DNA from 2 places in the Siminovitchia sediminis genome. Region 2 is predicted to be linked to the other one. Evidence: predicted binding sites of a transcription regulator. Region 2 holds the regulator's gene; the other holds the start of a gene.
What was found. Region 2 encodes Rex, which represses fermentation and respiration genes when NADH is low (regulators of the CRP and FNR family bind a similar motif). Its sites were predicted from a motif close to TTGTGAAATATTTCACAA; they were not measured.

Region 1: a site for Rex is predicted at 5,399-5,416, ahead of cydD (thiol reductant ABC exporter subunit CydD). Genes of this name have one in related genera too.

Annotation. Positions count from the first base shown of each region.
Region 1 is NZ_JBHUEO010000017.1:40,278-57,538, reverse strand. Features, by position in the region: gene ACFSCZ_RS07640 (cytochrome ubiquinol oxidase subunit I) at 1-689, shown strand, start outside; gene ACFSCZ_RS07635 (cytochrome d ubiquinol oxidase subunit II) at 686-1,705, shown strand; gene cydS (cytochrome bd oxidase small subunit CydS family protein) at 1,711-1,827, shown strand; gene cydC (thiol reductant ABC exporter subunit CydC) at 1,925-3,640, opposite strand; gene cydD (thiol reductant ABC exporter subunit CydD) at 3,637-5,367, opposite strand; gene ACFSCZ_RS07615 (CAP domain-containing protein) at 5,692-6,804, shown strand; gene ACFSCZ_RS07610 (aminodeoxychorismate lyase) at 6,871-7,335, opposite strand; gene ACFSCZ_RS07605 (hypothetical protein) at 7,332-7,706, opposite strand; gene ACFSCZ_RS07600 (sulfate adenylyltransferase) at 7,904-9,628, opposite strand; gene ACFSCZ_RS07595 (threonine ammonia-lyase) at 9,892-10,833, opposite strand; gene ACFSCZ_RS07590 (hypothetical protein) at 11,020-11,337, opposite strand; partial or broken gene ACFSCZ_RS07585 (sigma-54 interaction domain-containing protein) at 11,731-13,135, shown strand; gene ACFSCZ_RS07580 (GntP family permease) at 13,590-14,912, shown strand; gene ACFSCZ_RS07575 (3-hydroxybutyrate dehydrogenase) at 15,163-15,939, shown strand; gene ACFSCZ_RS07570 (aminotransferase class I/II-fold pyridoxal phosphate-dependent enzyme) at 16,155-17,261, opposite strand, start outside.
Region 2 is NZ_JBHUEO010000104.1:300-15,260, reverse strand. Features, by position in the region: gene ACFSCZ_RS17880 (basic amino acid ABC transporter substrate-binding protein) at 142-948, shown strand; gene ACFSCZ_RS17875 (amino acid ABC transporter permease) at 1,000-1,728, shown strand; gene ACFSCZ_RS17870 (amino acid ABC transporter ATP-binding protein) at 1,725-2,447, shown strand; gene ACFSCZ_RS17865 (AEC family transporter) at 3,159-4,064, shown strand; gene ACFSCZ_RS17860 (CPBP family intramembrane glutamic endopeptidase) at 4,156-4,896, shown strand; gene ACFSCZ_RS17855 (YdiK family protein) at 4,896-5,096, shown strand; gene ACFSCZ_RS17850 (CPBP family intramembrane glutamic endopeptidase) at 5,117-5,824, opposite strand; gene ACFSCZ_RS17845 (hypothetical protein) at 5,821-6,081, opposite strand; gene tatC (twin-arginine translocase subunit TatC) at 6,241-6,999, opposite strand; gene ACFSCZ_RS17835 (twin-arginine translocase TatA/TatE family subunit) at 7,013-7,192, opposite strand; gene ACFSCZ_RS17830 (redox-sensing transcriptional repressor Rex) at 7,239-7,916, opposite strand; gene moaC (cyclic pyranopterin monophosphate synthase MoaC) at 7,958-8,443, opposite strand; gene ACFSCZ_RS17820 (ABC-F family ATP-binding cassette domain-containing protein) at 8,568-10,508, shown strand; gene ACFSCZ_RS17815 (hypothetical protein) at 10,711-11,532, opposite strand; gene tsaD (tRNA (adenosine(37)-N6)-threonylcarbamoyltransferase complex transferase subunit TsaD) at 11,711-12,733, opposite strand; gene rimI (ribosomal protein S18-alanine N-acetyltransferase) at 12,730-13,200, opposite strand; gene tsaB (tRNA (adenosine(37)-N6)-threonylcarbamoyltransferase complex dimerization subunit type 1 TsaB) at 13,193-13,897, opposite strand; gene tsaE (tRNA (adenosine(37)-N6)-threonylcarbamoyltransferase complex ATPase subunit type 1 TsaE) at 13,878-14,348, opposite strand; tRNA gene ACFSCZ_RS17790 (tRNA-Met) at 14,499-14,572, opposite strand; rRNA gene rrf (5S ribosomal RNA) at 14,791-14,906, opposite strand.

The sequences.
Region 1 (17,261 bases), on a different contig from region 2:
ATATGACCATGAAAGCCGGTCTGATATTTTCTGTTGCTGCTGCCTTAATTGGAGATTTCTCGGGTAAATATTTGGCTGTATATCAACCGGAAAAATTAGCTGCTGCAGAATGGCATTTTAAAACAGAAGAAGGAGCACCTCTGGTTTTGTATGGAGTGTTGGATGAAAACGAAAATGTCAAGTATGCAATTGAAATACCGTTTGCATTGAGTATACTGGCCCACGGAAATCCAACGTCCGAAGTCATTGGTTTGGACCAATTTCCAGAAGAAGAAATCCCGCCGCTTATGGTCCATTATTTCTTTGATATCATGGTGACCATTGGTGTGTTTATGCTGGTTTTATCCTTAACTTACTGGATCGGAACCAAGCGGGGATGGTCTTTTGTAAGTGCGAATTGGTTCCGCTGGATCATTGTTTTGGGAGGCCCCCTTTCCTTCCTGGCAATCGAAGCGGGATGGTGGATGACGGAAGTTGGACGGCAGCCATGGATTCTTCGCGGAATTATGACCGTGGACCAAGCTGCTACGACAAGTGATTATGTCGGGGTCATGTTTATCCTCTTTGCGCTGTTATATCTTATTTTAGTCATTGGAACTGCTGTTGTACTTCGCCGGATGTTTCATAAAAATCCAATAGAGTCAGAGATCGAACGCTATAAAGAAAAACAGGCTGGTGAAGTGAAATGAGTTTGGAAATTATAGGTATTTCGGTGCTGTGGACCTTTCTCTTTGGTTACGTATTGCTGGGGGCTATTGATTTTGGAGCCGGTTTTTTCAACGCTTACGGGATTATCACCGGAAAACAACATATTTTATCCAAAATCATTCAGCGTTATTTATCTCCGGTGTGGGAAGTGACCAACGTATTCTTCGTATTCTTTTTTGTCGGGATTGTAGGGTTTTTCCCGAAATCAGCATTTTATTTTGGAACCATCCTCCTTGTTCCCGGCAGTTTCGCGCTGATCCTAATGACCATTCGGGGGTCCTATTACGCGTTTGAAACGTATGGAGCAAGAGGACATAAAGGGTATGCCTTTATGTATGGCATTGCCGGTCTTCTTGTACCGGCTGCGTTATCCGTTGTTTTGGCCATTTCAGAAGGTGGGTTCGTATCCATCATTGATGGCAAGCCTGTTATGGATTATTGGGCCTTGTTTACAAGCCCGTTATCTTGGTCAATTGTCGTCTTGGCACTGGCTGCAGTTTTGTATATTTCGGCCGTTTTTCTTACATGGTATGCGGACAAAGCGGGTGATACGGCCGCAACAGATTTAATGCGTAAGTATGCCCTGGCCTGGAGCCTTCCATTAATTATTGCTGCCGGCGGAATTATATATGAACTCAGCTTTCACAATCCAGAGCATTTTGAGCGTATCCTTGATCTATGGTGGATGTTCGCCATATCCGCTGTCTTATGGATCGCAACCGTATGGTTGCTATGGAATCAGAACAAGTACGGCACTGCCGTATGGCTATTGATTGGGCAATTCGCATTTGCTTTTTATGCATATGGAATATCGCATTATCCATACTTGCTCTATCCGCATTTAACGATTTACGAAGGCTTTACAAATGAGGCAATGGCTATTTCTCTGATCGTTGTATTCATTCTTGGACTGCTTTTATTAGTACCTTCCATTTATCTGTTATTAAAGTTGTTCCTTTTTGACAGAGATTATGTCGCAGGAAATAAGAAGGAGTGAGTCACATGTTGAATGACTTTTTTATTTTTGCTGCACCCTTTCTCGTGATGATTGCTGCAATTGCTGCCACATTTTGGGCGGCCAAAAAGGATGACCCTTTTACAGATGAGGATAAAAGTTAGGTGAACGGATGAAAGCAGACCCGGCTGGATCGACGTTGGAGAATGAATTTGCTCTCTTACAACAAACCGGCAAGCGACGAGTTTGCTTGCCGGTTCTTTATTGAAATACACTTTGCTCAATCTTCTTCATATTATAAAAATATCCCTTTTGATTCATTAACTCATCAAATGTGCCTGATTCAATAACTTCCCCTTGATCCATCACAATAATTTGATTCATATTCTCCAGGCCTGACAAGCGATGACTGACCAGGACGACTGTATCATCCTTTGCTTCGGTAAATAATAGATCATACATGGTTGCTTCTGTTAATGCATCCAGTGAGGAGGTTGGCTCATCCAACAGCCATAGGGGTGCATTTTTAAGTAGTACCCTTGCGATAGCAAGACGCTGCTTTTCCCCGCCTGACAAATTATCACCTTTTTCAAAAACTGGATCATCCAATGAAAAGTGCTCAAGCTGAACTTTTTTCAGAACGATTTCTAAGTCATCATCCTTCGCATCATTCTTTGCAATGTGTAAGTTGCTGCGAATCGTGCCATGAAAAAAGTGGCTGGCTTGGAGTATCACATTGGTTTGTTCCCAAATACTTTCTTCGGTAAAAGAACGGATCGGCATATAATTCAGCAGCACTTCCCCTTCTTCCAATGAATACAGGTTTAATATCAGCTGAAGCAATGTAGACTTACCTGAACCACTAGGACCAACAATTGCAGTTTTGGAACCAGGTTCAAGCTTAAATGAAACATTTTTCAAGGCCGGACGTTCCTCTCCCGGAAAATAAAATGTTGCTTTTTTCACTTCTACTACTGGAGCTTTATCGGTTTGCAACTCCTTCTTTTTCAAAGGTTCGTGGAAAGGCTGGTTTTCCACAACTGAAACAAGTCGTGCAGATGCTTGATGGCTTTCTTGAAAATAACTCGGAAAGACTGCCATAGGTGCTGTACTTTCAAAAACGGTCAGCGATATCATGACAAGCATAGCCAAAAATATACCGTCCAGCTTTCCAATAGTTATTAAATATGCTCCTGACCCTAATACAAACACGGTGACCAGCAGGGAGACAAATGTATTTGACGCTTCACTGAATAAACGATGCACATTCTCCCGTTCCTGCTCTTTTACATATACATCCGAAGCTTTAAGCAGCTTTTCCTCTTGCTTCTTGACTTGCTGGTACATTTTCAAGTCCCGAAAACCGTATAAAAATTCTGTTACCTCCGTTGATAACTCTCCGCGGACCTCCCTCACCTGCCGGTCTACTTTACTTAGCCTATATGCAAAGTATGATGGTACAATCAAGGTCGTCACCAGAAGACCAATGAGAACTATCAAAGCAATTTCCAACGAATAGAATGCAGTAAAAAAAATTGTGCCAGTAAATACCAGCAGTAAGACTACCGGAGGATAAAAAACACGCAAAAAAAAGTTTTGTAATGTTTCAACATCCCCAACAATCCTTGCCAGCAAATCTCCGCTCCTATATTTCCCAAAAATTGACGGGGCCAATGGTTCTAATTTCTCATAAAACATCATTCTTAAATGACTTAGCATCGTGAATGTCCCGCGATGGGAAAAATATCTTTCCCCGTACCGGCTTAATGCAGAAATGAACCCCAGCAATTTAACCGTAGCCACTAAAACCATCAACGTATACAAGGGAGGTGTAAGTGCTGACTTTGAAATCAGATACCCGCTGGCAGAAAACAATACCACTGCAGTCATCCCTGCAATAAAACCAAATAGAATCGAAAGGACGATGTCTCTCTTTTCAACAAATAATGCTTTAAGGATCATCCCCCATTCCTTCATGATCCCACCCCTCCTCGCTGAACAGAAACCATGTTCCGATAAGCTTCTACGGATTGAAGCAATTCTTGATGAGTACCCGATGCCAGGAGTTGCCCATTGTCAAGAAACAGGATCTTGTCCGCATTTTTTATCGTGTGCAGCCGATGGGCAACCGTTATAATGGTAGAGTTTTCTGCCAATTCCCTGATCGAGGATTGCAGAATGCGTTCGGTTTGCAAATCTAATCCTGTCGTCGGTTCATCAAAAAGAATAACAGACGGGCGTTTTAAAAATGCTCTTGCAATCGCCACCCGTTGTTTCTCTCCTCCAGATAGTCCTCGCCCACCTTCGCCAATCAGTGTATCATACCCCTTTTCAAGCGAGTTTACTAACTCGGATATCCCTGCTCTTTTGCCGGCTGATTCAATTTCTCTTCTTGTTGCATCTCTTCGCCCGCCAATGGCAATGTTTTCGGCAATGGTCCCTGAAAATATATAGGGATGCTGTGATATATAGCTCAACTGATCAAACCAATCTTTCTCCCTGAAATTTGAGCGTGGTTGTCCATTAATTTTTATTTCACCATCTGAAAGCGGGACAAGTCCGGCTATCAGATGTAAAAGCGTAGATTTTCCTGAACCTGTTTTCCCGACAATAGCAACTTGCTCCTTGGGATGGATGGTTGCAGTGATATTCTTCATGGTAAAAGCTTCTCTACCGTAACTAAAGCTGGCGGAAACAAGTTGTAACTCTGGCGGTCCGCCTTTTTTCAAAGGTTCTTCACCGTAAGTAACTGGTGGAGCGGTCTCTGACATTTCCCGTTCAAGCTTTTTTGCTGCTCCCATACTTTCACGGCCGGTATGAAACGCGCTTCCAAGATCTTTTAGTTTAGTAAAAAGTTCCGGAGCCAATATCAGCATCAGAAATCCAGTAAAAAACGAAAGATCCTGAAAAATAATCATTCGAATGGCAACTTCCAGGGCAATTAAGCCGATGCTGAGCATTGAAATAAATTCCAATGCCAATGAATTCATGAAGGCGGTTTTTAGTACAGCCATTGTAGCATCGCGAAATTCAAGACTGCTATTTTGAATTTTTTCCTTCTGATCCCTTGAACGGCCGAACAGTCTGAGCGTTGTTAATCCTTGGAGTGTATCAAGAAACTTCCCCGAAAACGCCGCCATCTTATCCAGCTGTTCCTCTGATTTTTCTTTTGTCTGGAAGCCAATAATCACCATAAAGATAGGAATAAATGGTGCGGACAGTAAAATAATGACGCCGGTTGCTGCATGTTCCACAAAAATAACGGCCAAAAGCATCAATGGAATCATGCTGGATTGTATAACCTGCGGAAGATAATTGCTGAAAAAACTATCAATTTCATCTACTGTATCCATCAGGACACTTACTTTTTCACCGGATTGTCCTTGAAGCGATGCCTGCAACGGATGTTCCGCGAATTTGTGTAAGAGGGCTTTCCGAAGTTCTCCTTTTACTTTTGATGCCATCTTGATGCCGCTTCTTCCACTCAAAAATTGAAACAGTGTCCGTGCAAAAAGAGCCGCGATCAGCCAAAATAAATAAGGAGCAACTTGTGAGAAGGTATATCCCTGCAAAAATACACGATCCACAATCACGACAAATAAATAGCTTTGTCCGATAATCGCAACCCCCGTCAAAAATGCCGAAAGTGCAATAAAAGCAAGTCTTCCCTTCTGCTCTTTTGCCATGTCCATCAGACCTGTCATTCAACAATGACCTCCAAGTGAAAAATTATTCAAGTGAATTCTTTCACATAATTATATAAAAGATGTACCGGTATAGTAAAACCTAAGTTATCCAGTTAACATAAATGTCATTTTCTATTGACAGCAAGTTGATTTTCTCCATGCAGACGCATGTAGAGTCATTAACTCTGATTATGATAATTGAATATCCAATATTTACTTCATTACTCCAGGACCCGCAACATCCCTATATCTTCCATCCTCCCTTGTTTTCATTTTTCTCCTATTCATTATAAAATAGAACTAATGGATCATTATTTAAATGTAATAAGGAGTGAATCCCATTTGAATTTTATTAGAGTAATTCTTCTCTGTCTCGCCGTTGGAGGGTTCATTCTATATCAACAAGGAAACGAACAGGTTGTAGCAGCTGTTCAGAACGGTATAAAACAATTTCGGCATTACGCAGAATCTATAGCAAATCATCCTAAGGTCTCAGATTGGATCGGTGATGTAGAGACTGGACTCCAGTCTTTAGAAAACAAGATGAAAGGTGTGGAGCCTCCCAAGGAAGTAGAAAGTCCTGTTCTTTCCATACCTGAAGAACAAGCTTTTTCAATTCACAATATTGAGATAGGCGATACAAAGGAAAATGTAGAAAACCATGCCGGTCCTGCAGTTCAGTCCACTTACAACGAATATGGAGTAAAATGGTTTACTTACCATGAAAACTATCAAAATTTCTTTATGGCTGCTTACAATAAAGAAGGGAAAGTTTCAGGTCTATATACAAATCAGGATGTAATTTCTTCCAAGCTTGATATCCATCTTAGTGATTCGAAAGAATCGGTTGTTCAAAAACTTGGAGAACCCTTGACAGGTATACGTAAAGGTTTTGTTTTATACCAAGTACAGAATCCTGGAGAATATCATACGTATGAATTGGATAACAGCTATATTACCGTATTTTACGATAAGCATGAGGGGGATACCGTTACAGCCCTGCAAATCATCAGCAAAAGCCTGGAAGACCAAAAGACGGATTACTTCGGAATCAGCAGTAATGAATTAAAGGAAGGATTCGAATATCAATTATTCGATCTGGTGAATGCTTCACGGGTTCATCATGGGCTGCATCCGCTGTCATGGGATGACCGTGTAAAAGTGACAGCTCGGGAACATAGTGCCGATATGGCGGAAAATCAATACTTCAGTCATGATAATTTAAAAGGCCAATCCCCATTTGATCGCTTAGAAGAAGACCAAATTTGGTATAGAGCTGCAGGCGAAAACATTGCCATGGGCCAGGTCAGCAGCATTTTTGCACATGAGGGCCTAATGAACTCTATAGGACACAGAAAAAATATATTGAGCCCGGACTTTCATTCTCTCGGAACAGGTGTTGCGTTTGACTCTCAATCCAGGCCGTATTATACAGAAAAATTCATAGGAAAATAAAACGTGCCCGATGATATCCGGTCTTGCCAAAGCCGGTCATCGGGCACTTCATGTAAACAGGAAATTCTATTTAAATATGGTGTTTATGATTTCGTCCTGTGACATCTCGCTATCGACTTCATAAGATCCTGGGCGAAGCCGGTTTTCTACTTTCCTCTTCTCCACTTCTTTTGTGAATTTGAACGCATCCTCGATAATCTTACCCTTTACAAGCATGTTCCCGACATCAATGCTTGTCATTCCATCTGTTACATTAATGACAACCCGATACACTGTTTTTCCTGCCTCTTTGGGCTGTTCCTTTTGCTTGGATGCTTTGACATTTTCGATAAATTGGTCAAATTCCTCTGTAGTTTGCACAATGTAGCCGGATGATTCCAGCTCGGTTTTCATCTCTTCAATCGTTATAGAGGATTTTTTTGAGCTTTCTTGAGTGGAAGCCTCGCTTTTTGTGGAGAAGTAAGCGGCACTGCTAATGGATGCAGCCAGCAGAATACCAGCCGCAAAGCTTGCCATTGGATTTAATCTCATGGTGCCACTTTTCTCCTTTCTTGGTTTGTTTCAGTATAAGTAGAGATGATTCTTCTAATCTGTTCTTCAGATGCCTGTTTTTGTTCAGCAATGTTGACTATGGAGTATTTTCGGTGATACAGGTCCAATACCTCGCGGATAAATGTGATTTCTTCTCCAGATAATTGGATACCGGATGCCTTTTTAAAAATGTCCATGTCTAATTCGATTCTGCGAAGTTCTTCTCTAACATCTTTCATCTCATTCATTGTAGTGATATGCATCATGTCCATCTCAGTTTGGGTTTTCTTTTGGTTTCTGCGCTCCCTTAATCCCGAAATGACCAATAATACTATTGAGGCTGCGAAAAGTCCTCCTAATGTCCACTCCATCAAAATAGGATCTCCTCTCCTATGGTTTATTCCAATATCTTATTATACAACCACAACTTGGATTTTTCGACCGGTTTTTCAAGATTAAAAGGAAAATTAGACAAAAGTTGCAAAAGATAAAGCCACCGGCCTTTGCCAGTGGCTTTTTTTGTTCCATACAACATGAAGCCCCTGCACATACGGGAGCATCCTGCTATCTATTCATTGTCATCTCCGCGATAACGTTTGTATGGCAATGGATTCCATACACGTTCTTTCAAGTCCTCCGGATGAAGTGCCGGAGGTATGTCTTGAAGAATATTTCTCGCTACATCAAGTTCACGCTGAGACTCCTGCCGGTCCTGATATAAAAATTCGTCCGATGCAGACTCCGGAGCCTGCTTAACTTTTTCTTCCAAATCTTCAACAACCATTTGCTGTTGACGACGCATGGCATCTCTTGCTTCTGAAATCCACTGTCTCTGCATATCACGGTCTGTATCACCTACATACGTGTATTCCTCGTAGATGTCATTATAAATGCGGTCAGCATTTAAGCGGGCATCCATGGCAGCAGATTCCAGGTCGCGGACAGTCAGTTCCTCTGGAGTCAGTTTCTCACGCCGGTAAGTACCGCCCAAACGCGTGGCTTCCAAGTAAAATGGAAACATGCTTTTGACCGTTTTACCCACAGGAGATATCGATTCTTGATTTTCATCAATTCCTTTTGGCTGGATTCCCTGCATAGCGATACGGCTGGATTCCGGACGGACAATTTCTTTAGGAGGCATAATACCGTGCCTGAGCATCTCCCTGATCCCTGTACCGGAAATTCTTAATCTGAATCGATCATCGTGGAAACATGTTTTTTCAGTTGCGTGATTCGAGCAACGGGTGCAGTAAAATACTTCATGGTACAGCCTTACGTCAATGCCAAGCTCCTCTGGTGTGAATTCGTCAAAAATGGAGTGACTCGCATACTTATCATAAAAATCACCGACACCGGCATGGTCACGTCCGATTAATGCATGTGTACAACCAAAGTTTTTCATGATCAGTGCATGTAAAACGGTTTCACGAGGGCCGGCAAAAATATACGTCACACGCAAAGGTGCCAAGGTTGTCAAATCTTTCGGATAGTACGTTTCTAAAACACTGCGATAGGCAAGCATCCGAAATTCATTTCTTGTATATTCTCTTTTGGCCATTTCTACCAGAGGCTGAATCAATAATCCATCAATGGTTTCCAAGGCATTTTTATGGATATATTCATGCCCTCTGTGAAGCGGGTTGGCCCCGGTAATGAATCCTCCGACGGACCGGAATTTTTTCTCTTCATAAAAAATTCTCCATGTATCCTTCGGTTCCAGCCTGATTTTTTCAAAAGGTCCCCAGTCCACGCGTCTTAGCAGGCTGATCGGACCGCCCAGTGCAACATCTCCCATTCTACGGAAGATGGAGTCTACCCCGGGATGGCTGCGATCTGTGGTGCCAAACAATTGAGATGCGCGTTCCTCTTTGTTATAAGCAAAAAGGTCCTCTATTTTCAAGATGGCCACAGGTTCTTTCGTTTCATCAGCCAAAGCAACCTCATCACCGACATTCAAGGAAGCCACTACTTCCTTATTCCTGTTTCCGATCGGGGCAAAGCTTAAAGGTACCGGCCAAATTACCCCGTTTTTCAAGCGGCCGTTATACAGGACAGACTTATAGTCTTCTTCATTCATAAATCCCTCATTGGGCGATAACACGCCTGTGGCAATCATTTCTAATGTGATAACCGCTTCCAAATCAACCATAATCATAGGGAGCTGTTTCGCTCTTTCCATTGCTTCTTCCCGTTCTTTTCCCCTCAACACCCGATCCACCAGTTTGCCTCCATGAGGCTGTTGAGGATACCCGTCAAATTGGTTTGTCGCTTGAACTGCAGTCTTTTGTTCCATTCTGTCTATTCCCCCCAGATTGATATTCTATGCTCATTCATGTTGTTCCTTACCATTCTTCCAATCTATTCACCTTATATATTTAAGGCAGCACTGTGGACGAAGAGGTTGCAAACGCTTTTACAGAAAACAAAAACAAAGACCAAGGCGGTCTTAATTAATTTTCTACTCTTTCAAATATCAAATATTAAATTTATTATATATATACTCTTATTAAAATTACAAGTGAAAAATTTTTCATATCGGCATTGGATAAGCACAAATTACTCTAATAAATCCGGAATTCTCTCTACGTCCACATTTCCTCCGGAGATGAACGCCACAATTCTCTTGCCTTCAGGTTTTCTCTTTAAGGCACCAGCTACAGAAACCGCTCCCGAAGGTTCAATCAGCTGTTTCATTCTGGTTAAAACGATTCTGATAGCACTCTTGATATCTTCTTCTTCAACCAATACAATATCATCTACATATTTTTGAACAACCGAAAAAGTCAATTCGCCCGGAATAGAGGTTCGCAGTCCATCAGCAATGGTTTGACTTCCGCCTATATTGACCCTTTTTCCTTGCTGAAAGGATAAATATGTATCATTGGCCATTGCAGGCTCTACGCCAATGATCCGGATCCCGGGCTGAGATTCTTTAATGGCTGTGGCCACTCCAGATATTAATCCGCCTCCTCCAACGGGTATGTATACTTCATCGATTTCATCAAGCTGTTTGATGATTTCCAAGCCGGCTGTACCTTGCCCTGCCATAATGAAAGGATCATCGTAAGGAGGGATAAATAGGGATTGTCCGCCGCCGCTGATTTGTTTGGCCCTTTCAATCCGTTCTTCAGAGGTGGTTCCGCAATTTTCAATTCTCCCTTTATAGGCACGGATTGCATCTCTTTTGCAGGCTGCAGCATCTTCAGGCACAACAATGGTGGCAGGGATCCCAAGGCGCCCTGCTATGTAGGCCACAGCCTGTCCATGGTTTCCTGACGATGCCGCAACGACATGTTTTATATTGTCCTGCGCTTCAACAATGACTTTGTTCGAAGCTCCGCGTATTTTAAATGCTCCGGTCTTTTGAAGGTGCTCACACTTAAAAAAAATGTAATTGCCCGTTTCTGCCGAAATGGTGTCAGAACTTAGTATCGGGGTTGTTTTTACAATATGCCTGATTCTTTCTTGAGCCTCGTAAATCTGACGTAATTGAATCATTCACGCACCTCCGATTATTTTAAGTTTTTTACAAACAGATTGCCTAATACCTGTTTTTCTTTTTTCCTCCTCCATTTCCTCCAACATCATCAAAGGTTCCATGAATTGATCAAAGTAACTGGTTATCATTGTCAAATTGAAGACTTTCAGTTTTCCCCCGCCTGGGGACATCGATGATGAACTTCCCTATTTCCTGCTTCCATTCATCTTTTCTATTTCCTCAGATACGATAAAAGCCAAATCTTCATTTCCAAATAATGACAGCACATGAAGCAAAGTATCATTGGCTATGTCCCCGGATTCCTCTTTGGGTACGGTCAATTCCATGGCTTCTTTCAGACTTTGATTTCCCTTTTGATGCGGATAAGCTTTACTATAAAGATCTAATGGATGTAAATCATGATTGATGCACCATTGTGCAAAGATCAGAATCATCATTTTTTCATCTTTACGGTAGCTGTCTATGATTTTCTTTTCTACATTCATCGTACTCAATTGTTCCATCCTCTATCCCTTCATATTTAAAAAGAGGAGCCCATTTTTGCTCCCCTCTTACACCATATTAAATGATTGTTCATTTCCGTTCAACACTAATTTATAATTAACGGAAGCTTGTAAGGAGTATGATACTGAACAATATTTGTCTCCAGCCAATCGTATGGCCCGCCCAATTTTCTTGGGATGAATGTCGCCATCTATGAGAAATGTTACCTCCATATGATAAACCCTTTTGGATATTCTTCCCTTCTTACCTATTACTGCCGAAAGTCGTACCAGTCCAATAACATGTTTTAAAGTTATTTGATATGCCAATATTGAAAATTTTCGTGATAAGGTTCATATTATTTATACGGGACAGGTGCACTCCATATAACTTTCTCAAAGAGGAGGAAACGAATGAGCACAGATTATTTTACAAAAGAAATCCTTGAAATGATGATTGATATGGCATATGAATGGATCGTCGTAGTCAATGCGGAAGCTGAGATCATTTATATGAATAAAAACTATTGTGAGTTTCTTGGTGTCAGCCAAGAGGAAGTGGTTGGAAAGGATGTACGCGATGTTATTGAAAATTCACGCATGCATATCGTAATCCAAACCGGCAAAGAAGAAATTGCCGATCCACATTTTATTAAGGGGAATTATATGATAGCCAACCGAATCCCTGTAATAGAAAACGGGAAAGTACTTGCAGCGGTCGGTATGGTTGTTTTTAGGGATACAAACGAATGGGATAGAATGAATTCACATATAAGAAGCGTTCTTCCCAAACTGAAAGGTTTTGCGGGAAAATGGGGTGAAGAAAGTGGTGTCAAAATTCACACTGCATGAAATAAAAAGCAATTCAAATCAAATGAATGCCTTAAAAGAAATGGCCAAGCGAATTGCTCCAAGTGATATATCCGTCCTTATCCGAGGAGAAAGCGGAACCGGGAAAGAGTTGTTTGCCCACAGCATCCACCAGCTAAGTGACCGAAGCCATCATCCTTTTATCAAAGTCAATTGTGGTGCGATACCGGAGCATTTATTTGAATCGGAACTATTTGGATATCAGGAAGGCGCATTTACCGGAGCCATGAAAGGCGGGAAAAAAGGAAAATTCCAATTGGCAGATACCGGAACTATTTTCTTGGATGAAATCGGCGATATGCCTTTGCCCCTGCAGGTGAAACTTTTACGTGTGCTTCAGGAAAAAGAAATTGAACCGGTAGGTTCGCTCTCCCCTATACCGATAGATGTTCGGGTCATTGCCGCAACTAACCGTCCTTTGGAAAAGCTGGTCAAAGAAAAGAAATTCAGGGAAGATTTATTTTATCGAATCAATGTCATCCCTTTTCACATCCCGCCTTTAAGAGAGCGGGTGGAGGATATACAATTTCTTGCAAAAGAGATAACCTCGAAGGTTTCTCAAATCAGCGGCAAAAGAATTGAAGGGATTGACGACGAAGTACTGCATTTATTCAGAGAGTACAGTTGGCCGGGAAATGTTCGAGAGTTGGAAAATATTATTAAAGCAGCGGCATACCTTACAACAGACAATATGATTTCCCTCCAGTCTCTTCCCCACTTTTTTAAAGAAGACCCAAAGCTTCAAATCGGAAAAAAGCCATTAAAAAGTATTTTGGAAGAAACTGAAAAAGCAGTGCTCTACAAAGCACTGCTCAAATATAAAGGAGATAAACTTAAAGCAGCGAAAGCACTGGGGATAAGCAAATCGACTATGTACGAAAGAATTCAAAAGTATCATTTGGATCAAGAAATCCTGAAAAATCATCCAATCTTTTTTTCCGAAACTTAGGAATCTGTTCCAGGTTTTCGGAATTTTTTTGTTGGCTTCTTCGTCCAGGATGTTTAAATTCCGCAGGAAAAACAAACTCTCTAAAGGCGTTCAGCTTTTCACCGGCAGGACTTTCCCCCTAATCTGCCCATGCCCAGCCACTTGTGCTATTGCTCCTCGCAGAAGCTCCCATCCTTGCTGCTTTTCTTTGGTACAATTTTTGCATTCATTAAGTCGGTAAGGGAGGGAAAATGGCATGGAGAAGAATGTATCAAAGATTTACCGGAGCGTCCAGCGATATTATACCGGGGCCGTTTTTAAGGCCAAGAATGATGTCTTTGTCTGCAGTTGGCAGGATCCTGTCTGAGATGGATGGTAAAAACAGGTCAAGGACCTTTGCTTGCTGAGGATGCAAGCGGTTGTAATAGAAATAACCTTGATTCATTCCAGAAAGATACAAGAAGGAGGGTTTTCTATGTTAAGCATGGTTGGACTGATTGCCGGTTTATTTCTATTAACCTGGCTAACTATGAGAGGCATGAACCTTCTCATTGTAGGACCGCTATCGGCTTTGGTTGTCGCCCTTTTCAGCGGGATGCCGATGTTTGCGCAAACAGCCCCTACTGAAGACACAGCTAATTTTGTTACAAGTTATATGGAAGGGTTTTCAAGTTTTGTCACCTCGTGGTATCTGATGTTTTTGCTTGGTGCCATTTTTGGAAAAGTAATGGAAGACAGCGGCGCTGCGGACAGCGTGTCTAAGTGGGTTGTTTCCAAACTGGGAATGAAATATGCGGTACTGGCCATTGTTGCTGCGTGTGCCATATTAACCTATGGAGGGGTAAGTCTTTTTGTTGTAGCATTTTCCGTATATCCGATGGCCATTAGTTTATTTAAACAGGCGAACCTTCCCCGCCGGTTTATTCCGGGAACGCTCGCATTTGGTTCAGTCACTTTTACAATGACATCAGCAGGTTCTCCGGAAATTCAGAACTGGATTCCCATCCCCTATTTGGGCACAAGTCCTTATGCCGGATGGGAAGTCAGCCTGATCGTCGCCTTATTTATGATGTTTTTTGGTTATTGGTGGCTGAAAAAAATGATATCCGGGGCAGTGGCCAGAGGAGAAACGTTTTCAGCCAGAGAGGACGATCCTGTGAACGAAAGGGAAAAGCTTCCCAACCCTATACTCAGTTTCATTCCTTTGCTGGTTGTTCTCATCATTTCTTTTATTTATCACGATTCATTAAAACAATCGGCTCTTATACTAGCATTGCTTGGCGGAAGCGTAGCGGCCTATCTTTTAAACCGTACGTATTTCTTAAATTTTGGGGCAGCAGTTACCGCCGGTACAATGGGAGCTCTGGTTGCGATCGCCAATACAGCAGCGGTAGTCGGATTCGGCAATGTAGCAAAACATGTTCCGGCTTTCGACACAGCCGTAAACGCCATGACGAGTATCCCTGGCAGCCCATTAATCGGCGGAGCTATTGCCGTAAGTGTTATTGCCGGAATAACCGGGTCGGCATCCGGCGGCCAGGCCATTGCCCTCCCGCTTATCGCACCGCATTATTTGGATATAGGTGTTAATCCGGAGGCCTTGCATAGGGTTGTGGCTATTTCCTCCGGTGTGCTCGATTCTATGCCCCATAATGGATACGTGGTGACAACCATCCGGGGAGTATGCGGAGAAACCCATAGAGATGCATACGGCGCGGTGGGAGCAATGACTGTCATTGTTCCTCTTATAGGTCTAGTCATTGCCATTCTTTTATTCTCTTTTGGTTTGGGTATCTGAAAAAGCACAAACGTCTGTTTAGCGCATACAAACTGGAGCATTTTACCATAAGATAAAGGAAACTCAAAGTGTTACACCTGTCCCGCCGAAGCAATCAACTTACCTATATGTACCCATTACACTCATGCTAAATGATTCAGGATGAGAAGAGAATTTCGTAGCTGATCGTACCGTACAGAACGAAAAAAAATTCACAATATAAATCATACGCAAATGGATGATCTTGTTATTTTAAAAAGGAGACATCTCAATGGTAAGAGATAAAGTGGTCTTTATAACGGGCGCAGCCCGGGGAATTGGATTGGAAATCGGAAAGAAGTTTGCGGAGAATGGAGCAAAAGTCATCCTCTCCGATTTGGAACAAGATAAGGTTGAATATGCTGCGATGAATCTGAAAAGCCGGGGCCTAAGAATTGAAGGGATCCCATGTAATGTGATGGAAGAAGATGAAATCCAGAGATCGATCACTCGTATTGTGCATAGTTATGGGAGGCTTGATGTTCTGATTAATAATGCAAGTCTGCAGCATGTCTCTTTAATAGAGGAATTTCCAACAGAAAAATTTGAACAAATGATTAAAATCATGCTAGTCGGTCCTTTTATGTGTACTAAGCATGCCTTTCCATTTATGAAACAACAGCAATTTGGACGCATCATTAATATGGCTTCCATCAATGGCCTGGTTGGTTTTTCCGGAAAATCTGCTTATAACAGCGCAAAGCATGGGCTCATCGGCTTAACGAAAGTTGCTGCTTTGGAAGGAGCAGAACATGGAATCACTGTGAATGCCCTTTGTCCTGGTTATGTAGATACCCCTCTGGTTAGAAATCAAATGGCTGACTTGGCTCAAACAAGAAATGTCGACATTGAAAAAGTCCTTGAAGAGGTCATTTACCCGCTTGTTCCACAAAAAAGACTTTTGGATGTGGCAGAAATAGCCGAATATGCCATTTTCCTTGCTGGAGCAGCGGCAAAAGGAGTGACCGGTCAAGCCGTTGTATTGGATGGCGGATATACCGCTCAATAACACTTCTTTTTGGAGCACCTGCATGGTTTTTAAATATATGATCGGTCGTCAAGGCTGCAGCCATGACGACCGGATTTTTCTGCTATTCCTTTGTCACAGGTGTATTCGGACCTTGTCACCGAAGTTAAAAACCATACAACATTCATTTATAATTTTCGGTTTGCTTTCCTGCCTTCTTCACTATTAAAGCCATGATTATACCAGCGAAAAAAATATTACTGGATGACATATAATGTGTCCATCGTAAGATCTGAAGGACTTTGGAAATAGGCCCCCATTTCATGCAGTTGCTTAATCGTCTCTATGTGCCTCTCGGTGATTTTCTCACCGGGATTGAGTAAAGGAATTCCAGGTGGGTAGGGGAGAACTGTTTCGCCGCATAATAAACCAGCAGCATCATCGAGTTTTACTTTACGACGCGGCCTGTTAAAGGCATCCTGCAAGCTCAGTTCCGGAGCGGACAACGTCCCTTCTTCATCAAACATCGATACTTCTGCTTTTTTACGGGAATGGGCCGGTTCAATCTGAATCCTTTGATCCACCGCCGTTATGGCACGGACCACTTTTTCAATATCTGCTTCATTTTCATTTAAGGAAAAAAGAAATACGATATTCCGGGGGTCACTGATTTCTGCCACTGCCCCCTCCTCATGAAATAAATCGAGTAATTGATATCCGGAAACCCCTTCATTTTTGGATGCAATAATCCACTTAAGCGGATCTCTGTATTGTACTTCTGGGCTTCCCGCCCATATGGTGAGGGACTGCAGTTCTGAAGAAAGTTCAACCCTTCTTTTTTCCAGCCGTTTGACAGTATCTCTCATTTGATTCCTTCCGTGCACCACTAAATACCTGCGCGCAAGATCCAAAGAGCCTAGCAGCAAATAGGACGGGCTTGTCGATTGAATCATACCGAGTACTCTTTCAAGACGTTCCAGGTCGACCAGGTCTCCTTTGACATGAAGCATGGAGGACATATGCAAGGCTGTCAGCATCTTATGAGTCGATTGGATGACTAAATTTGCCCCCATCGAAAGTGCAGACGGCGGCACTTCCTCCGCTTGTCCAAAATGGGCGCCATGAGCTTCATCGACGACAAGCGGAACACCCGCTTGCCGGCAGGCTTCTGAAATCCTTTTGAGATCCTGGCTCATACCGTAATAATTGGGATTTGTCACCCATACCCCCTTTATATCCGGATCCTCCTTTAATGCCTCTTCAATATAATGAAGATCCGATACCATGGCAGCTTTCGTTTCAGACTCAATCGCAGGTGAAATATAAACAGGTTGCGCCCCGGCCAGAAGTAAACCATTAAATAC
Region 2 (14,961 bases):
TATTACAAATCGTTCGCCAAACTTTTATCTTCTTTGTCATATTGCTTCACTCTACTAATTGGCTTATAATTGTGATAATCATCAGAAGTGACAGAATAGTGGTTGACTTCAGATGATGCAAAAAAACAAGGGGGAATATACATGAAAAAAATCTCACGTCTTTGGTCTCTCAGCCTTCTCCTGGTGGGCCTTGCTTTGGTCCTGTTCGGATGCGGAGGCGGATCAGAAGAAACTGCTGAGCCCGCAAGCGGCAGTGACAGCGACGGCGGCGGCAAAGAAAAGTTAGTCGTCGGTACGGATGCTACATACGCACCAATGGAGTACATGGATAATAACGGAAATATTGTTGGTATTGACATCGATATTGTGGAAGCGATTGCAGAAGAAGTCGGCGTGGAAGTTGAGTTTAAAAATATTGGCTGGGAACCCCTTTTCCCTGCGGTAGAAAATGGCGAAGTAGACTTTGCAGTTTCCTCTATTACGATTACTGATGAGCGCAAAGAAACATTTGATTTTACTGATCCCTACTATGTGGCTAAACAAGTTATTCTCGTCAAAGAAGGTTCTGATATTAAATCATTTGAAGATTTAAAAGATAAAAAAGTATCTCTGCAAATTAATACGACAGGACATGCAATGATGAGAGATATCCAAGGAAACACAAGCTCTAATATTATCGCTGCTGAAACAATGCCGCTTGCCATTGAGGAATTATTGAACGGGAATGCTGATGCAGCAGTTGGAGATAACTCTACTGTCAATGAATATATTAAAAACAACCCGAATGTAGAGATGGAAGTCATCGAAGATGACAGCGTTGAACAAGAATTTTATGGATTAATGGTTAAAAAAGGAAACACGGAAGTGGTAGATCTGCTAAATGAGGGCATTCAAAAAATAAAAGAAAATGGCAAGTTGAAAGAAATCACCGGCTTTGACATTGAGTAAGTTGTCACTTCTAAGCCTGAAAACATCTAACTCAATTTGGAGGTGGTCATGATAGACTTTTTAGATATTCGTCTGGATATGATCTGGAACTATAAAGAGCTATTCATCCGAGGGTTATGGGTTACCCTCGGATTGACGGCAGTCGGTTATGTAAGCGGAATCATTTTAGGTTTGTTTATTGGAATGGGCAAATTATCCAAGAGAAAATGGATCTATTATCCTTGTAAATATTATGTAGACTTTTTTAGGGGGACTCCCCTGCTCGTTCAAATTCTCCTTATCCATTTGGCCCTGATACCCACCGTATTCGGACAATCCCTCGGGTATTTTGTATCAGGTGCAATAGCACTGGCGCTAAACTGCGGTGCCTACAATGCAGAAATTATTCGTGCCGGTATCCAGTCTATCGAAAAAGGACAAATGGAAGCAGCCAGATCTCTGGGAATGCCAAGAAATGTCGCTATGAAACATATTATTTTACCACAGGCGTTCAGACGAATGGTCCCTCCTCTCGGGAATGAATTGATTGCCTTGCTGAAAGATTCTTCTCTCGTTACCGTTATCGCGGCCAATGACTTGTTATATGCCGGTAAAGTAGTGGCAGGTGCCTATGCAAGATTCTGGGAGCCTTACATAACCGTTGCAATTTTGTACTTGCTTCTCACCTGGTTATTTACAAAGATCATTGCTTATATCGAAAAGCGGTTCAGCAATAGCTATATTCCACGTCAAAGACGCCGCATCTTCACGTTTGGTCGTTCAATAGAGGTGAGCAAATGATTAAAATTGAAGGATTGCATAAATCATTCGGGGACTTGCAAGTGTTGAAAGGTATCGACTATGAAATCAAGGAAAAAGAAGTGATTTGCGTCATCGGTCCGAGCGGATCCGGAAAAAGCACATTTCTTCGATGCATTAACTTGCTGGAGGAAATTACAGAAGGATCGGTCTACATTGACGGTGTGAAAGTCAATGATCCCTCAACGGACATTAACGAGATCCGAAAAGAAGTGGGAATGGTGTTTCAGCAGTTCAATCTTTTTCCTCACATGACTGTACTGGACAACATTACGATTTCTCCTATTAAAATTAGAAAAATAAGTCAGGCCGATGCCCGAGCACTCGCTAAAGAGCTGCTTGACAAAGTAGGGCTTGGCGATAAAGCGGATGCCTATCCTGAACAGTTGTCCGGCGGGCAGATGCAAAGGGTCGCAATTGCAAGGGCACTGGCTATGAAACCGAAAGTTATGCTGTTTGATGAACCTACCTCCGCTCTTGATCCCGAAATGGTTAAAGAAGTTCTTGATGTTATGAAACAGTTGGCCATGGACGGAATGACCATGGTGGTCGTTACGCACGAGATGGGATTTGCAAGGGAAATGGGAGACCGCGTCCTGTTCATGGACCAGGGCTACCTGGTCGAGGAAGGCCCGCCTGAGCAGATCTTCGGTACTCCAAACAGCGAGCGCACGAAGGCGTTTTTGAGTAAAGTATTGTAAAAGCAAGAAATCCAGACCATGAACAAATGGTTTGGATTTTTTTGCCTGTAAAAAGCCGAATGAGCTGCCTTGGTATGAAATATATGACGATCGAAATTTTGATTCGTTCCAGTGTACAAATTCTTTTGCACATCCTCTTCGTTACCGTGGTTCAGCGATATCAGCTTACAGGGAACCGGATTTTCGAAATTGGTTTCCGTTCCAATGAGATTCCTCCCTAGTCCGGAACGCATCCTGCCGATTCGTTACCATTGCATTAAAATCCCTGCCCGTATTGTAACGAACACTCGATTTGTTACCCATTTCGCTGAGATCTTGGATCAAGACTGATGCTCCAAAGTATGAATGGTACGGAATCCCTTCTATATACAATCTATTTATTCCAGTACTTCTCTGTACAGTGGAACATGGGCTTCTTATACTGATCCAGGTTTTGCGTTTCTACTTCCATACCAAATTTCAGTTCCTATTATTTGTCCATGGGGGTGAACGCTACATCCCATGAATCTACCATCCTCGAACATTCTATAACCAGTTAGATTCAGACGATAGAACAACGATCTTCCGGAATCTATTATACAGGGGAAGACCGAGAGGATTTCCGTCGCACCAAATTTTCATTCCGTGTATGAAAATGTCTGTCTAAAAAATTTATTTTAAGCAGCAGTTTGATATGATGTTGATAGATACATAGATGGAGTTGAACGACCTGTGGATTTACTTCTGATCGTATTACCGGTTTTTTTCATATTTTTTGCCGGGTGGCTGGGACAAAAATTGCTGGGTTTTGACATTAAGTCCATTTCGAAAATGGCGCTTTATATTATGTCCCCGTTTCTTGCCTTCCGAACGTTTTATACGACTCCCCTTGCGATGGAATTTGTTTATATTTTTGTGTTTTGCTGTCTATTATCATTGGTTTTGATGGTGGTGACGTGGCTTACAAACTTGGCACTGCGGGGGGACCGTCAGAAACTGTCTGCCATGATTCTCGGCGGAGCTTTTATGAACAGCGGGAATTACGGGGCACCGGTCGTCCTGTTCGCTCTGGGGGCTGTCGCCTTTGACTACGCGGTCGTGATGATGGTCTTTCAGTCTTTTTTGATGAATTCAATTGGAATCCTTGTCGCATCCATCGGCGGGAGGGAGCAGGCAACGTTAAAAGATTCCCTCCTGCAGGTTGTCAAAATGCCTGTAATTTATGGTGCCTTGTTAGGGGTAGTGTTGCAGCTTCTCTCCATTGATCTGCCAAATGCTGTCATGGATGCGGTTGGCCTTGTAGCCGATGCCTCGATCCCAACGGTCATGCTCGTCCTCGGCATGCAGCTTGCCGCCATGCAAAGAAGGCGTGTGTCCTACAGGTTTGTTTCTGCTACAGTGGGGATCCGAATGATTTTGTCACCGATGCTGGCCCTGCTCATTTTGCATTTTATGCCCCTGGATGATCTGATCAAAGCTGTCTTATTCATACAGGCAGCCATGCCGGCAGCTGCCAATACCACTTTATTGGCTATACAGTTCGATACAGAGCCGGATTTAGTATCCTTTACGACTTTTATCACCACGATCATTAGTCTTCTGACCATCCCATATGTGCTTTTTCTGGTCGGTGTCTAAGGAGAAGCCTCTCTGTTTGAAACAGGCCTGTTTTATTAGTAAAATGGAACCTATGGTTTGATAGATATCATTTGAAGGGATTTTTCATTACATGAGCAAAACATATGTGTATATCATACTTACTTATATTGCCATGCAAATATCCGGCTTTATCGGCATGCCGATATTTTATATCATTGGAACAAACTATTTGAACCTCTCCCCTGAGGAAGCAGAAATTCAGGCTACCGGATACTGGCTTGTTTTCAGTTTTCTTTTGGGCCTGGCTATCGTTTTGTTCCTTGTTCGCAAAAGCGGAAAAGTGACAAAGATTGACAAAGCAGAGCCGCTGTCCATCGGTCCTTCCCTCTTATTGGCTGTTGCAGGAATATTTCTGGCCTTTTTCGCGCAAATCATTGCGGTTGGGATTGAACAGGCCATCGGCGTAGATCCGGGCTCGGAAAATACACAAGAAATTTTGGAGCTGATTGAGCTCTTTCCCATGATTGTGCTGATCAGCTCAATTATTGGTCCGATCCTGGAAGAGATTGTTTTTCGAAAAGTCATTTTCGGATCCCTTTACAACCGGATGCCGTTTGGGATGGCAGCTGTTCTTAGCTCTGTCATTTTTGCGTTTGCCCACATGGAGCCGGTCCATTTAATTTTATATACGGCTATGGGGTTTGTGTTTGCCTTTTTGTATGTTCTGACGAAAAGAATTATTGTACCCATTATTGCTCACGTCATGATGAATACACTCGTTGTTGTGGCACAGCGGTTTATTCCTGAAGATTTAGAGCAGACCATACAAACCTTTATTCATTTGGAGCGGTGGATGGGAGGGTTATTTTGATGAGATCACCGTTGTTTTCCGGCATCGTGTATATCCTTCTCGGTGTAACATTTACCTATTTTGCCGTTCAGCAAGTGAATTTGAACGACGAATGGGGGTTCTTTGTTTATTTAATGATTCTTTTGGCCACCTTTGACTTTGGAGCAGGCATCCGGCTTGTTTCCCTTCATTTCCGGCTGAAAAACCAAGAGCGCAAATAATGTCAAACAGGGCAAGAAGCTTATCCGTCTTCTTGCCCTGTTTGCGAGGTTTTGTTTGGAAAAAAGACAAATTTCACATCGATGAGAAAATGTAAAGCGATACTGATCCAGAGGTTTCCGGTAATCAGATAGACCACCAGCAATAATCCGCCTAAATAGGCTGTACTGAGTACGCCGCTCCATCCTTGATATAAGTGAACAATGCCAAACAGCATGCTTAAAACAATAACGATCGCTATAACTGAAAGGTCAAACGGAAGCTGCCCCACATAATACAGCATGACTCCGCGAAAAATGACTTCCTCACAAAATCCCGCTGTGAGAGCTACCCCTACAAACAACACTCGTTCCTTTAATGTAGTCGGCAGCATAAACCGGACTTCGTCAAGCTGGCTGCTGAAATATATTGAAATTTTTTCTTTCAATTTTTTTGAAAAAATAACAGCCAAAGCCAAAAGAACACCGGCTGTTACTGCCCCCAAGCCGATATCTTTTAAATGCCCTGCCTGGGAAGAGAGCAGAGGATCCTTGACAAAAAATAATTCAGACACGGATCGGCCCGTCCAAGCCCAGTAAGACAGAATAATCCAGACAATCACCCATTGTGGAATAATGATGTTCCAATACATTTTTGGCTTATTCTGAAGATCTGCTTTTTTCATATAGTAATAATCCGAGACCGGATAACCGATCACGATCGCAAGTAAGACAACCGTTAGATAAATCAACCCCTTGCCCCCTCTTTTAAGAAAAATGCAAGCGCCCGTCCAACGCCGTACAAACGACCCATCGTTATGCCATCAGGAACCCACGATAAAAAGACGATTTCCATCAAACAGCTTTTCACCCTGGTATCTGATGTCAAATCGTTAAAAGCATGCTTGAAATGCTCCATTATGCGCCGCAGCAGCTTTAATTCCGGGTTATGGCCGCGACCTGATCTTACGCTTCCACCGATACGGCCTGCGCCTCGTGACAAAGTCACGTTCAGATGCCACATCCCATGGATGTCGGCCGCTGGTTTGCCCCGTCCGTAAAGCCAGATGGGCGTTACAATTCTTTTATTCGAATAACTGTATAGAATGTAAACAAGAAAAAAAAGCATGGCCATCCAAGGTGGTTGACCATACTCTCGATGTTTTCCCTACTGCTCGCTATTCATTTGTCTCTCCCATTCGGCCTCTGCTTCCTGTACTTTCTTATAGCCGATTTTCGAAATCCAAATACTGATTTCATACAGCAGCAACAGCGGTACTGTCACCATCATATGAGAAATGACATCCGGCGGTGTAATGAAAGCGGCGATGACAAGTAAAATAAAGTATGCATATTTACGTACCTGTTTCAGTAAGTCCGGCGTCACGAGACCAAGCCGTGTCAAGAAAAGGATGACAACCGGCAGTTGGAAAAGAACACCAAACGGAATTGTGATCTGAAATAGAAAATGAAAATACTCGTTGATGCCAATCATCGTTTGAATATCCATATTGCCCGACAAACCGAGCATAAAACGGATCACAAACGGAAACAAAACATAATAGGAGAAAAGAACCCCCGCAATAAACAACACAAGCGATACGGGAATATAACTGAGTGTGACTTTCCGTTCTTTTTCCAGTAATCCGGGACTGATAAAGGCCCACAGCTGATATAAAATCACCGGCGAAGTCATAATCAATGCCAGGACGAACGCCATTTGCATAAACACTTTAAACGGATCGGTTACCTTGAAAGCGTTCATGGTAATATCCTGTGCAGCACTTGCATGCTGAATCCATTTAATCAGTGGCTGTGATAAAAAAAAGCTGACAATCATCGCCAGCACAAAGAAAACGACTATAATCACCAGCCGTTTTCTTAATTCTTCTATATGATCAAGAACCGTCATGTTCTTCTCATTCATATCGTTCATCCTATCACTGGTCGGTGTCTTTCTTCTTGTCCTTCTCATCGTCTTCCGCCAGCCCTTTGGTTGCGTTCTTAAATTCACGCAAAGTATTTCCTGCTGCTTTACCTAATTCAGGCAACTTTTTGGGACCAAAAATCAAGAGAGCGACAAAAGCGATAATCAGTAAACTTCCTGGACCTACTCCCATAGGGCCCACCTCCTCATATGTCTTATTTTAACGGAAACTTGTCGGATTAGCCATTTAAATTCGTATGTTCCTGTGAATTTTCCGTGTCATCAGGCGGAAAGTTTTTTAAAAAATAGATGAGAGACTGCAGCTCCACTGCCAAGTCGATATGATGAACCCGTATGGATGGCGGAACATTCAAGCGTGCAGGGGTAAAGTTCAAAATTCCCTTAATATCTGTTTTGACTATCCTGTCCGTAATCGTCTGAGCAGCACTTGACGGCACCGTCAGAATCGCCACCATCACATCTTCTTTTTGCAATCGCTCTTCCAACTCATTCATATCATATACGGGGACACCGCTGATCTCTTTTCCGATCTTGGCAGGATCGACATCAAATGCCAGGGCAATCTTTGTGTTATTATTTTTTAGAAAGTTATAATTTAAGAAAGCCGTTCCTAAATTTCCCACACCGATTAAAGCAACTTTTGACAGTTCATCCTGGTCAAGCGTTTTTCGGAAAAAAGTAAGCAGATAGTTTACATTATACCCATATCCTTTTTTTCCAAGCGCTCCAAAATAGGAAAAATCTCTGCGGATTGTAGCGGAATCCACTTTCACCGCTTCGCTTAATTCAGCGGATGAAACTCTTTGTTTTCCTGAAGCATGCAAATTTTTCAAAAACCTGTAATATAGCGGCAGCCGCTTTGCCGTAGCCTGCGGTATTTTTGTTTCTTCGTTCATTTATCGAGCCTCCAAGACTAGATGCCAAGATTACTATGCCATTATCGTTTAAAATCCTTACTTGAAACTCCGCCTGTCTTCTCGACTAAATATGTTGGACCGATAACCATCCCTTTATCAATCGCCTTGCACATATCATAAACGGTCAGCGCTGCAGCAGAAACGGCGGTGAGGGCTTCCATTTCAACGCCTGTATTTCCAATGGTTTTAACCGATGCTGTAATCTTCAGCTGCCTGTGCCCTTCTTTGCCGTCTTCCCATTCAAAAGAAATATTAATGCCTTTTAAAGGGATCGGATGGCACATGGGAATGATGTCCCACGTTTTCTTGGCAGCCATAATTCCCGCCACCTGAGCAACAGAAAGAACATCCCCTTTCTTTACTTTATGCCGACTGATATGTTCATAAATGGTTTGATTGACTTCAATACTGGATTGGGCAATGGCAGTGCGGACCGTCTCAGGTTTTCCGCTTACATCCACCATTTGCGCCCTGCCTTCTTCATTAAAATGGGTTAACTTACTCACGTTCAACACCTCTTTTCCATCATACACTATTTCGGAAATCCTGTCCTATCCCTCTTGATGAATTTTACAGATTGTCAAAAACTCAAAAAATGGTAAACTGACTATGATTAGAGGTGTAGAATTCATGCTACTGTTACAAGTACAGCAGATCACGAAATATTTTGGGGCAGATCTGATTTTATCAAATATAAAACTGGAGCTTCACGACAAAGACCGTACAGCGCTTGTAGGAAGAAACGGCGCAGGAAAGTCTACGCTGCTTAAAATTATTTCCGGAGAATTGTCTTATGATTCAGGGCAGATGGTTAAGCCGAAAGATACCTCCATCGGCTATCTGTCACAGCATACCGGTTTGGAATCCGACTTGACAATCTGGGAGGAAATGCTGTCTGTCTTTAAAAACGTCAGAGAAATGGAACAGCAATTACGGAACATAGAACTGCAGTTGGCAGATCCTGCAAACTATGAGCAGGAAGGGGCCTATGACAGATTACTATCGGAATATGACCGCCTGCAGGAGACGTTCAAGGAAATGGGCGGTTACCAATATGAATCGGATATACGGTCCGTCTTGCATGGATTCCGATTTTTTGAAGAGGATTACGATACATGCATTGCCACGCTGAGCGGCGGCCAAAAAACCCGCCTTGCTTTGGCGAAGCTTTTATTAACGCAGCCCGATTTACTCATTTTGGACGAGCCGACGAACCACCTGGATATTGAAACGATGGCATGGTTGGAAAAGTACCTGCAGAATTATCCCGGAGCTCTGCTCCTCGTCTCCCATGACCGCTATTTCTTGGATCAAATCGTCACACAAGTGTATGAGCTTTCAAGACAGGAGATCTCCGTATATCACGGAAATTATAGTAAATACCTTGAACAGAAAGCTGAGAAGTATGAACGAGAGAGGAAGCTGTATGAAAAACAGCAGGGGGAAATCGCAAAATTAGAAGATTTCATCCAGCGGAATCTGGCAAGGGCCTCTACGACCAAGCGCGCCCAAAGCCGGCGGAAACAACTGGAGCGCATGACCATCATGGACCGCCCGGCTGGCGATGAAAAATCTGCTTCCTTTTCTTTTTCCATCGATAAGCAAAGCGGGAATGATGTCCTTTCACTCGAAAATGCGGTGATCGGGTATAACGGAGAACCATTGGCAAAGGGTATCCTTTTGAAGCTTTCGCGCGGTGACAGTATCGCATTGGTCGGTCCAAACGGCGTAGGGAAGTCTACTTTGCTAAAAACGATTACGAAGAAGCTGCCACTGTTATCCGGAGACATCCGCTATGGCTCCAATGTCCAAATTGGCTATTATGACCAGGAACAGGCCGACTTATCTTCCAATAAAACCGTGTTGCAGGAATTATGGGACCACTATCCGCTTAAAAACGAAAAAGACATTCGGACGGTTCTCGGCAATTTTCTGTTCAGCGGCGACGACGTCCTCAAGACCGTTTCTTCATTAAGCGGGGGCGAAAAGGCCCGTCTCGCTCTGGCCAGACTCATGTTGCAAAATGCCAATCTGCTCATATTGGACGAGCCGACCAACCATTTAGACCTCGATAGCAAAGAAGTGCTGGAAAACGCCCTTGTGGATTATCCGGGAACCATTTTATTCGTTTCCCACGACCGCTACTTTATCAACAGAATTGCAACAAAAGTGGTGGAACTGTCCACAGAAGCAACAGTGGAATATTTAGGTGACTACGATTATTATGTTGAAAAGAAGGAAGAAATGGCAGAATTGGCCAGACTGGCGCAGAAAAAAGAAGCAAAAACACGCAAAACGGCAACTTCTTTTGTGAATAAACCTTCTTATCAACAGGAAAAGGAACGGAAAAAACTGGAGCGGCAGCGGAAACGCCGAATCAGCGAATTAGAAGAGCAAGTCACCCAGCTGGAAATGACCTTAGCTGAAAAAGAAGACCTGCTCTGCCAGCCGGAAATCTACGAAGACCACGAAAAATCATTGGAGATTCATACCGAAGTAGAAAAAGTAAAATCAGAAATCGATCAATTAATGGAAGAATGGACGGAGCTTTTGGAGGAATCAGATGCTTAGGGCCCTGCATCATGCAGGGTCTTTTTTTGTTGTATAAACTGCAAACGGGACTATAGATGGCGGAGTTTGCAATTTAAACTTTATTTGGCGGTTTGGCACTATGAATTATTTTGAGACGGATTTAGTGCATTGAACCGGGGGTTCGTGCTTTGAACCGGGGGTTCGCGCTTTGAACTGGGATTTCGCGCTTTGGATCGCGATTTCACGCTTTAAACCGGGATTTCGCGCTTTGGATCGCAATTTCGCGCTTTGAACCGGGATTTCGAGCTTTGGGTCGCGATTTCACGCTTTGGACCGGGGGTTCGCGCTTTGAACCGGGGGTTCGCGCTTTGGATCGGGATTTCGAGCTTTGAACTGGGATTTTGCGCTTTGAAATGGGATTTCGCGCTTTGAACCGGGGGTTCGCGCTTTGAACTGGGATTTCGTGCTTTGAACTGGGGGTTCGTGCTTTGAATCGGGATTTCGAGCTTTGGGTCGCGATTTCGCGCTTTGAACTCGGATTTCGCGCTTTAAACCGGGATTTCGCGCTTTGAACCGGGGGTTCGCGCTTTGAACCGGGGGTTCGCGCTTTGAACTGGGATTTCGCGCTTTGGATCGCGATTTCGCGCTTTGAACTCGGATTTCGAGCTTTGAACCGGGGGTTCGCGCTTTGAACCAGGATTTCGCGCTTTGGATCGCGATTTCGCGCTTTGAACCAGGATTTCGAGCTTTGGATCGGGATTTCGCGCTTTGAACTGGGATTTCGCGCTTTGAACTGGGATTTCGCGCTTTGAACCGGGATTTCGCGCTTTGAACCGGGATTTCGCGCTTTGGATCGCGATTTCGCGCTTTGGATCGCGATTTCGAGCTTTGAACTGGGATTTCGCGCTTTGAACTGGGATTTCGAGCTTTGAACTGGGATTTTGCGCTTTGAACTGGGGGTTCGTGCTTTGAACCGGGGGTTCGAGCTTTGAACCGGGATTTCGAGCTTTGAACCGGGATTTCGCGCTTTAAACTTACTAAAGTTATTAACAACATTGCACACAGGCTAACACTAGACTTTTCAACTTATTAACATTATTATACACATTATCCACATTCTCGCGTACGTTTCATCCACATTACCCACATACCTGTGGATACTCTGGTGATCCTTTTAATTTCTATCTCTATTTTCCTAATTAGGGTGCGTTAAGCACAAAAAAAGCGACCGAAGCCGCTTATTAAAAGTTCTCTAAATCCAAACCCGGATGAGCATTCATATCCAGTTTTCCTCTCTTGCCTGCCTTATAAAGCACAGTACCTGCAGCAGCGATCATGGCTGCATTATCTGTACATAAATATAAAGGCGGGATCACTAGTTCAATTTGATGCAAGTCACTAAAAGCTTGTTCCAAAGAGGCCCGCAAGCCCTGATTTGCTGCTACTCCCCCAGCAAGCAATACCTGCCTGACCCCAAACTCCCTGGCAGCCCGGACAGTTTTTTCAGTTAATACGTCAATGACACTTTCCTGAAAACTGGCAGCCAGATCTTCTGGGGATATCTTTTCCCCACGCTGTTCCGCATTGTGCAAAGTGTTGATTACTGCTGATTTTAAACCGCTGAAGCTAAAATCATATGATCCTTCTTCCAGCCAGGCTCTCGGCAAATCGATCACAGGCTTGCCTACCTGAGCAAGTTTATCAATTTGCGGCCCTCCCGGGTAAGGTAGATTCAATGTCCGTGCCACTTTGTCATAAGCTTCGCCTGCCGCGTCATCCAGAGTTTCGCCAATGACCTGGAAAGCTCCGTCTTCTTCCATGTATATGAGCTCTGTATGGCCTCCGGACACGACAAGCGATAAGAGTGGAAATGTAAAATCAGTGATCAGCCGGTTGGCATAAATATGGCCTGCAATATGATGAACACCGACCAGCGGCTTATTTGAACTAAACGCCAACGCTTTGGCCGCATTGACTCCAACAAGCAGGGCACCGACCAATCCCGGACCTTCTGTCACCGCGATTGCATCAATTTCTTTAAGACTTACCTCTGCTTGATTCAAGGCTTCCTCAATGACGATTGTCATTTGCTCAACATGATGCCTGGAAGCCAGTTCCGGAACAACCCCTCCAAATCTCTTGTGGCTTTCTATTTGGCTGGCAACTACATTTGAAAGGATTTCCGTTCCATTTTTAACAACAGATGCAGCAGTTTCATCACAGCTTGTTTCTATTCCTAGTACAATGATCTCTTTGTTGCTCATAAATTCACCCACATCACCTGTGCATCTTCATGATTATCTGTATAATAACCTCTTCGGATGCCGCCATCCTGAAACCCAAGCTTCTTATATAGCGACTTCGCAACGTGATTACTTACACGCACTTCAAGTGTCATCGTTTTTGCTCCGGCTTCTTTTGCTAGCTCCATCATTTTGCAAAGCAGTTTTTCGCCAAGCTTTCTTCCCCGATATTCCGGCAACACAGCAATATTCGTAATATGCGCTTCATCTAAAATAATCCATACGCCGCAATACCCGGCTTTCACACCGTCTACTTCAATAAAAACATATGAGGCAAACCGATTATGGGCGATATCGTTATAGAAAGCTTCCTCAGGCCACGGTGCCGTAAAGGAACGGCTCTCAATATGATGAAGGTGTGGAATATCTTCCAAGTTGGCAAGACGGAACTCAATATTTTTAATAGCTTCCATGCTGCGATCAATCATTTTGTATTTTCCCCTGTCTCTCCAGCCATTTGGCTTCCGCCTCTACAAGCCGGATGTAGTTTGGAGTAAACGTATGTACATTTTCCTCGGGACGGCTGACCCCCATTAAACCCAATTCTCCGGGCCGCGGGTTATATTCTCCCGGAGCCGCAAAACAGGCAGCTTGTCCCAGCGTTGATTTAAAGGTTTCTTGATGGATAGATATATCGTTTCCGACAAACAACACGGGCTCCTCATGCTCTTTTAAAAGTAAAGCCCATTCCTCTGCAGGGATGTTGCAGTCTTGACGGACAGTCACCAACTCTTGATGGTCAAACCGATAGAGCCCGGAATAGATCAAGCCTCTTCTTGCATCAAATAATGGACATATAAGCCCTGGAAAGTATCGTCCGGCTGCTGCAAGTACCGCCAGACTGGAAACACTGGATAAAGGAATTCCGAGGGTCCAGGCCATGGTCTTTGCAATCGTTACGCCAATACGGACTCCTGTATAGGAACCGGGACCCCCGGCGACAACAATTTTATTTAAATCGTCGGGTTTCATTTCACAATCAGCCAGCAGCTGTTGAATGGCCGGCATCACACGTACGCTATGGTTTTTTTTCAAATTTGTAATATATTCCCCCACGACCTTCGATTCAATTACAAGTCCAATGCCCAGTACATCATTGGACGTATCAATTGCCAGAATATTCATGAAAAAACTCCTCACATAAAGCTTTGTACCTCTTCCCGGCCGGATAAAAAACGATGCGTCTTCGATTACCATCTTCATAATGTAAATGAATGGAAAGGTGATCGGCCGGAAGCTGGTCTTCAATAAATTGAGCCCATTCTACAACGGTTACACCATTACCGTAAAAATATTCATCAAAACCTAAATCCTCAAATGAATCCTCTAAACGATAAACGTCCATGTGATACAAAGGAAGACGGCCTTTATACTCTTTAATAATGGTAAAAGTAGGGCTGTTCACATTTCCTTTTATCCCCAAACCGGCAGCCAGTCCTTTGGTAAAAGTGGTTTTACCCGCCCCCAGATCGCCTTCCAAAAGCAGCACATCTAACGGCTTTAGCAAGCTTCCCAGCTGTGAAGCAATGCCCAGTGTTTCTTCCGGAGTATTGGAAATCAATTCATATGCTTTCATATACGACTCCCTTAGATTATACAAAAAAACCTTAGGTAGCACTACCTCCCCTAAGGTTTACTTTGTTTATTTTGTTAAAAGATCATCCGGCTGCAACGCCTGGCCCAATATGAGGAAGTACTGGTAGTCTTGGCGCATGCAACTTCCTTATTGCGGAGGCAGGATTTGAACCTGCGACCTTCGGGTTATGAGCCCGACGAGCTGCCAGACTGCTCCACTCCGCGGCAATAGAAAAAAAGCTTATACTTCATTATATAGAAAGAAATGAAGGAAATCAAGAACAGGCACTAAATTCTATGTGATTCATTCTTAGGATAGATTCGTTTGCTTGTTTTAATGTTAAAATTTAGTGGAAATCATGGCAATGAATAGTGAAAATGACCTTTACCAAAGTCTGGAAGTCAAAACAAAAACATGGAGCACTCACTCCATGTTTTTGTTTGCCTGGCAGCGTCCTGCTCTCACAAGGGGAATCCCCTCACTACCATCGGCGCTGAAGAGCTTAACTTCCGTGTTCGGGATGGGAACGGGTGTGACCTCTTCGCTATCGCCGCCAGACTATGTTATTGTTAAGAGAATGTTCATTCTCTCAAAACCAGATAAGAGAAGATGC